Regions from separate parts of the Streptomyces sp. NBC_00400 genome, predicted to be linked through region 1. Evidence: predicted binding sites of a transcription regulator. Region 1 holds the regulator's gene; the other holds the start of a gene.
What was found. Region 1 encodes HspR, which represses chaperone genes until heat shock. Its sites were predicted from a motif close to TTGAGNNNNNNNNNCTCAA; they were not measured.

Region 1 (3,401 bases):
ACTACTACAAGGTCCTCGGCGTCCCGAAGGACGCCACCGAAGCGGAGATCAAGAAGGCGTACCGCAAGCTCGCCCGGGAGTTCCACCCGGACGCCAACAAGGGCGACGCCAAGGCCGAGGAGCGCTTCAAGGAGATCTCCGAGGCCCACGACATCCTGGGCGACACCAAGCGCCGCAAGGAGTACGACGAGGCGCGCACGCTGTTCGGCAACGGCGGCTACCGGCCGGGTCCGGGCGGCGGCGGCTCCTTCAACTTCGACCTGGGCGACCTCTTCGGGGGCACGCCCGGTCAGGGCGGCGGGGGCGGCGGCTTCGGCGGCGGGATCGGGGACGTCTTCGGCGGCCTGTTCAACCGCGGCGGCGCCGGGACGCGTACCCACGCGCGCCGCGGCCAGGACATCGAGTCCGAGGTGACGCTCAGCTTCACCGAGGCGGTCGACGGGGCCACGGTCCCGCTGCGGATGTCCAGCCAGGCGCCGTGCAAGGCGTGTTCGGGCACCGGCGACAAAAACGGTACGCCGCGGGTCTGTCCGACCTGTGTCGGCACCGGCCAGGTCAGCCGGGGCGCGGGCGGTGGCTTCTCGCTCACCGACCCGTGCGCCGACTGCAAGGGCCGGGGCCTGATCGCCCAGGACCCCTGTGAGGTCTGCAAGGGCAGCGGCCGGGCGACCAGTGCCCGCACGATGCAGGTGCGGATCCCCGCGGGCGTCTCCGACGGGCAGCGCATCCGGCTGCGCGGCAAGGGCGCTCCGGGCGAGCAGGGCGGCCCGGCCGGCGATCTGTATGTGGTCGTGCACGTCGACGCCCACCCGGTCTTCGGCCGCAAGGGCGACAACCTCACCGTCACGGTGCCGGTCACCTTCCCGGAGGCCGCGCTCGGTGGTGAGGTCAAGGTGCCGACGCTGGGCGGCCCGCCGGTGACGCTGAAGCTGCCGGCCGGCACCCCCAACGGACGCACCATGCGCGCCCGGGGCAAGGGTGCGACCCGTAAGGACGGCACCCGGGGTGATCTGCTGGTCACCATAGAGGTGCTGGTCCCCAGTGACCTCAGCGGCAAGGCGAAGGAGTCGCTGGAGTCCTATCGCGAGGCGACCGCGGGCCCGGACCCGCGGGCAGAGCTGTTCCAGGCCGCGAAGGGAGCTTGAGATGGACAGCCGGGGCGGGCAGCGTCGTAACCCCTATGAACTGACCGAAGAGTCGCCGGTGTATGTCATCTCCGTCGCGGCTCAGCTCTCCGGACTGCATCCGCAGACCCTTCGGCAGTACGACCGGCTGGGTCTGGTCTCGCCCGACCGCACGCCCGGGCGGGGCCGCCGCTATTCGGCCCGGGACATCGAACTGCTCCGTACGGTGCAGCAGTTGTCCCAGGACGAGGGCATCAACCTGGCCGGCATCAAGCGCATCATCGAGCTGGAGAACCAGGTCGCGGCCCTGCAGCAGCGGGTCGTCGAGCTGCAGGGCGCCCTGGAGGGCGCGGCCAGCGCGATGCAGCAGCGGGAAGCGGCGGTGCACGCCTCCTACCGGCGGGATCTGGTGCCGTATCACGACGTGCAGCAGACCAGCGCGCTGGTGGTGTGGCGGCCCAAGCGGCCGGAGTGATCCGGCCGGCCGGGGCGTGAGCTCCCGGCGCGTGAGGTGGCAAAGGGCCGGGGAAACCCGGCCCTTGTCGCGTTTTGGGGTGCGGGGTGCGGGGTGCGGTGCGCGGCGTCGTGCCGTGCCGTCTGCGTCCGTTGGCGTACGGCCTACGGCCGCGCCTGCTCAGCAGCCGTTGTACCCGGCCGTCGGCATCGACAGCCGGCGGTGCACATGCGACTTCATCGCCAGGGTGTAGACCGGCTCGTCGAGGCCGGTGGTCTCCAGGTGCACCCCGGCCTCGGCGCACCGTGCGGTGAACTCGGCGGTGCCGTCGATGGCGTTCTCCAGTGCCCGGCGGTTGGGCGCCACGAACACATCCACCAGGCCCGCTTCGACATCACGCCACAGTGCGCCGTGGTCGGCGCGCAGGTGGTGCAGGCTGAGCCGGCAGGTCAGGTGGTAGTCACGGGCTGCCGCCCACTGGGTGCACATGTCGTGCTGGCCGCGGTCGTCGACCAGGAACGGATCCTCGTCCAGCTCGGACAGCGGCATCAGGCAGGCGATCGCCGTCACTCGGACCGAGTTCATCGTGCCCTCCGGGGCGTGGCGACTGTGGGGGCGACGATACCCCCGCGGGTGGCCCGTGGAGGAGGGGCTGTACCGGGCGGCGAAGCGTAACCGCAGGCGTGACAGATCTTCCAGGCGTCCTGGCTGACGGCCAGTTGGCCGCCGCAGCGCGGGCAGAGCTCGGCGTGCGGCTGCGGCGGGGTGGGGGGCGGACGGCGCGGAGCGGTCGTCACGATGTGCACTGCCGACGCCATGCGGCCTCCAGCTGCCGTCTTTTGCCTGGGGCAGGCCCGATGCCGTCCGTCCTTGCACGGAGCTGTTCGGTTCCCGTCGCTCCTGAGTACCAGGTGGACGGCCGGGGGCGGAGCGGGAAGGTCCGTTTTCAGCCAGGGCCGGGGCTCGGTGGGACGTGGGCTCAGCGGGGCATCGGGGCGGCGGGACGGCTCTCAGGCCCGCCCCATCGCCTTGGTCACCGCGATCTCGATCATGACGCGATCGGGGTTGGGCGTCGGCGTCCGGCCGTAGCGCTCGGCGTACCGGCGCACTGCGTCGGCCACCGACTCGCTGTCCGTGCGCACCCGCCCGATGCCCTCCAGGGTCGCCCAGCGCCCCTTGTCGACCTGGCACACGGCGACGGTGGCGCCGTCCGCCCCGGCGGCGACGATGTTCTTGACCTTGGCGCTGTCCTTGCGGGTGATGATGCGCGCGATCCGCTGCCCGGCGTCGTAGGTGACGCCTACCGGGACGACGTGCGGCGTCCCGTCCGTACGCAGCGTGGTGAGCGTCGGCATCAGGTACTCGCCCCAGAAGGCGAGGTACTCCGGGCTGAGGGCGCTGAGGTCATGGGCCATGGGAGCAAGGGTAGGCCGGGGCCCGGAGGTCAGAGGAAGTCGGTGGTTTCCAGGTCGAAGGAGAAGGGGGCGGGGAGGGGGAGGGGTTTGCCGAGGGGGGCGGTGTTGTTCCCTACGTAGTCGTCCCCGGAGGGTTCGCTGAAGAGCGTGATGGTGGCTTTGCTGCGGTCCACCAGCAGGTAGAGCGGGATACCGGCACGGGCGTAGCCGTGGCGCTTGGCGACACGGTCCTTGTGGGGCTTGCTCGACGTCACCTCAACGACCATGGCAACGCCGTCGCTGGGCATCCAGGGAGGGGCGCCGCGGAACAGACGCAGCGCGCGTGGGGCGATGGTGGCATCGGGGATCACGTGGTCCGCGGGCTGGCCCGCCGCGTGGGAGAGGACGAGTCCTTTGTGTCCCGAGAAC
Region 2 (3,401 bases), 1.8 Mb from region 1:
GACCACCCCGGGGACCGCGGTGCGCCGCTCGGCCGGGTCCTGTGCCGACTCGGGGGTGTGGTGCGGCCGCCCGATCAGCGGGCGCAGCTGGTCCACGCCGACCGTGAACGGCAGCTCCCGCTCGCCCAGTTCGTGCTGTGCGGTGACCTTCCGCAGCAGCCTGGCGACGGCGCGCTCCAGGTTCCGTACGCCCGCCTCGCGGGTGTACTCCCCCGCCAGCTTGCGCAGCGCGTCGTCCTCCAGGGTCACCTCGCCGGTCTCCAGACCGGCCCGCTCCAGCTGGCGCGGCAGCAGGTGGTCCCGGGCGATGACGACCTTCTCGTCCTCGGTGTAGCCGTCCAGACGCACCAGCTCCATCCGGTCGAGCAGCGGCCCGGGGATGGCTTCGAGGACATTGGCGGTGGCCAGGAAGACCACATCGCTGAGGTCGAGTTCAACCTCCAGGTAGTGGTCACGGAAGGTGTGGTTCTGCGCCGGGTCCAGGACCTCCAGGAGGGCGGCGGCGGGGTCGCCCCGGAAGTCGGAGCCCACCTTGTCGATCTCGTCGAGCAGCACCACCGGGTTCATCGACCCGGCCTCCTTGATCGCGCGGACGATCCGGCCGGGCAGTGCGCCGACGTAGGTGCGCCGGTGGCCGCGGATCTCCGCCTCGTCCCGGACGCCGCCGAGCGCGACCCGGACGAACTTGCGGCCCATGGCCCGCGCGACGGACTCGCCGAGCGAGGTCTTGCCGACCCCGGGCGCCCCGACGAGCGCCAGAACGGCGCCGCCCGCCCGCCGCCCGCCGCTGCCCCGGCCCGCATCGCCGCGCGACGTCCCCTCCGACGGCCCGCCGACCGGCCCGAGGCCCCGCTCGGCCCGTCGCTTGCGGACGGCCAGGTATTCGGTGATCCGCTCCTTGACGTCGTCCAGACCGAAGTGGTCGGCGTCCAGCACCTCCCTGGCGCCGGTGATGTCGTAGGCGTCCTCGGTGCGTTCGTTCCAGGGCAGTTCCAGGACGGTGTCCAGCCAGGTGCGGATCCAGGAACCCTCGGGGCTCTGGTCGCTGGACCGCTCCAGCTTGTCGACCTCCTTGAGGGCGGCCTTGCGGACGTCCTCGGGCAGGTCGGCGGCCTCGACCCGGGCGCGGTAGTCATCGCCCTCGTCCTCCGGATCGCCGTTCAGCCCGGCGAGTTCCTTGCGGACCGCCTCCAGCTGCCGCCGCAGCAGGAACTCCCGCTGCTGCTTGTCGACGCCTTCCTGGACGTCCTTGGCGATGGATTCGGCGACGTCCTGCTCGGCCAGATGCTCGCGCAGCGTCTCGGTGGCGTACTTCAGCCGGGCGACCGGATCGGCGGTCTCCAGCAGGTGGACCTTCTGTTCGGTGGTCAGGAACGGCGAGTAGCCGGAATTGTCGGCCAGCGTCGGGACGTCCTCGATCTGCTGGACGCGGTCGACGACCTGCCAGGCGCCGCGCTTGCGCAGCCAGCTGGTGGCCAGCGCCTTGTACTCCGTGACGAGTTCGGTCACCGCGCCGGGCAGCGGGTCGGGGACCGTCTCCTCGACGGTCGTGCCCTCCACCCAGAGCGCGGCCCCGGGCCCGGTCGTGCCGGAACCGATCCGTACCCGCCCCAGGCCCCGGATCAGCGCGCCGGGGTCGCCGTCGGACAGCCGCCCGACCTGCTCGATCCGCCCGAGCGTGCCGATGCCGGCGTAGGCGCCGTCGACGCGGGGAACGAGCAGCACCCGCGGTTTGTTACCCGGGGTGGCGGCGGCCTGCGCGGCCTCCACCGCTGCCCGTACATCCGCGTCGGACAGGTCCAGGGGCACCACCATGCCGGGGAGCACGACCTCGTCATCGAGGGGCAGCACGGGCAGAGTGAGCGGTGTGGACGTCGAAGCCATGATCTCCCCTTCGGCAAGCAAGTTGAGCTTTACCCACTCAATGCAGCCGGGCCGGGAGATGTTCCCCGCTGTGCGTTCGCTGTGAGCGATCAGACGCGGCGCGCTACCAGTGGGCAGGGCGGGACAAGCCCTGCGGCAGCTTGGTCGCCGTGTCGCCCCTGGCCGCGTTGAGCTGCGCCTGGGTCAGGAAGAGGGCGCCGGTGAGATCGGCACCGCCGAGGTCGGCGTCCCGCAGATCGGCGCCGATCAGGTCCGCCGTGCGCAGATCGGCGCCCTTGAGGTCGGCGGCGATGAGGCAGGCACCGCGGAGACTGGCGCCCCGCAGATGCGCCCCCTTGAGGCGCGCCCCCATGAGATCGGCCCCCCGCCGCTCCTTCTTGCGGCCCGGCACCCCGGCCCGTACGAGTTCGCTGGTGCGCAGCAGCAGGGTGTTGACCTCGCCCCGGTGGGCCGGCACATCGAGCGCCGTGAGCTCCTGGGCGCCGGCGCGGGTGAGGCCTTCGGTCTTCTCCAGCGCGGCCCGCAGCTCGGCGTGCACCGGACGGGCCGCAGGGCGGGACAGCGCCTCGGCCAGGTACCGGAGGAGTTCGTGCAGCTGCCGCATGACGGGGAAGACGTCGAACATCTGCCGGGCGGTCTCCGGTGCCTGCCGCCAGTCCCGACCGCCGAAGGTGACCTGGGAGACCTTCTGTCCGGCGCCGAAGCAGTCGAAGACGGTGCAGCCGGAGAAGCCGCGCGGGCGGAGGTCGGTGTGGATGCCGCAGCGGAAGTCCGTCTGCAGGTTCGGGCAGGGCCGGCCGGCGTCCTTGTCGATCGCGAAGTCCGCCGAGGCCGCGAACGGCAGCGCCACACAGCAGAGCCCGAAGCAGCTGCCGCAGTCGGACTGCAGGCCGAGTTCGGCGGTGTCCGGAATCGGTTGCTCGTGGTCGGTCGATGGCATGCGCTCTGGGGACAAGGCGGGTGCACTCCTGCGGGACGGCAAGCGCCGCACGAGGCCGCGCTCGGAAGGAGCCGCCATTCTCCCAGGCGGCCACGGCACAGCGCGCCTGACCGGATGCGCTCGCCGCGGAAGGGCAACGGCCCCTTCGCCGACCTGCGTTGTCAGTGGTCGCCTCTAGCCTCGGGACCATGAGCATGATCGGTGAGTACGCACGTGTCACCCCTGCCGAACTCGACCGCGCCCTGGGCGATCCCGAGTGGGCGCTGGAGCTGGTCGGCGGGTGGATGGAGGCGGAGGCGGAAGCGGCCGGGGCTGCGCAGTCCGCGCCGGCCCGCTGCATGGACGTCGACAAGGCCTGGGACGCGCTCGGATTCCTGCTGCGCCGGGCGGCCTTCCCGGTGGACATCGTCCACGGCGAGGAGGCCGTCCCGGATGCCGACGACTGGGGCTACGGCCCGCCCCGCTACCTCACCCCCGAGCGGGTGCGGGCCGCCGCCGCGGCGCTGGCGGAGATATCCGGTGAGCGGCTGACGGCCGGCGTCGGCCCGGAGGATCTGGCCGCGGCGGAGGTGTACCC

Region 2: a site for HspR is predicted at 1,907-1,925, ahead of lon (endopeptidase La). Genes of this name have one in related genera too.

The regions. Positions count from the first base shown of each region.
Region 1 covers NZ_CP107940.1:4,373,303-4,376,703, forward strand. Annotated here, with positions in the region: gene dnaJ (molecular chaperone DnaJ) at 1-1,145, shown strand, start outside; gene OHS81_RS19050 (heat shock protein transcriptional repressor HspR) at 1,147-1,599, shown strand; gene OHS81_RS19055 (hypothetical protein) at 1,759-2,163, opposite strand; gene OHS81_RS19060 (pyridoxamine 5'-phosphate oxidase family protein) at 2,589-2,993, opposite strand; gene OHS81_RS19065 (Uma2 family endonuclease) at 3,023-3,401, opposite strand, start outside.
Region 2 covers NZ_CP107940.1:2,564,637-2,568,037, forward strand. Annotated here, with positions in the region: gene lon (endopeptidase La) at 1-1,884, opposite strand, end outside; gene OHS81_RS11140 (pentapeptide repeat-containing protein) at 1,988-2,824, opposite strand; gene OHS81_RS11145 (YfbM family protein) at 3,013-3,401, shown strand, end outside.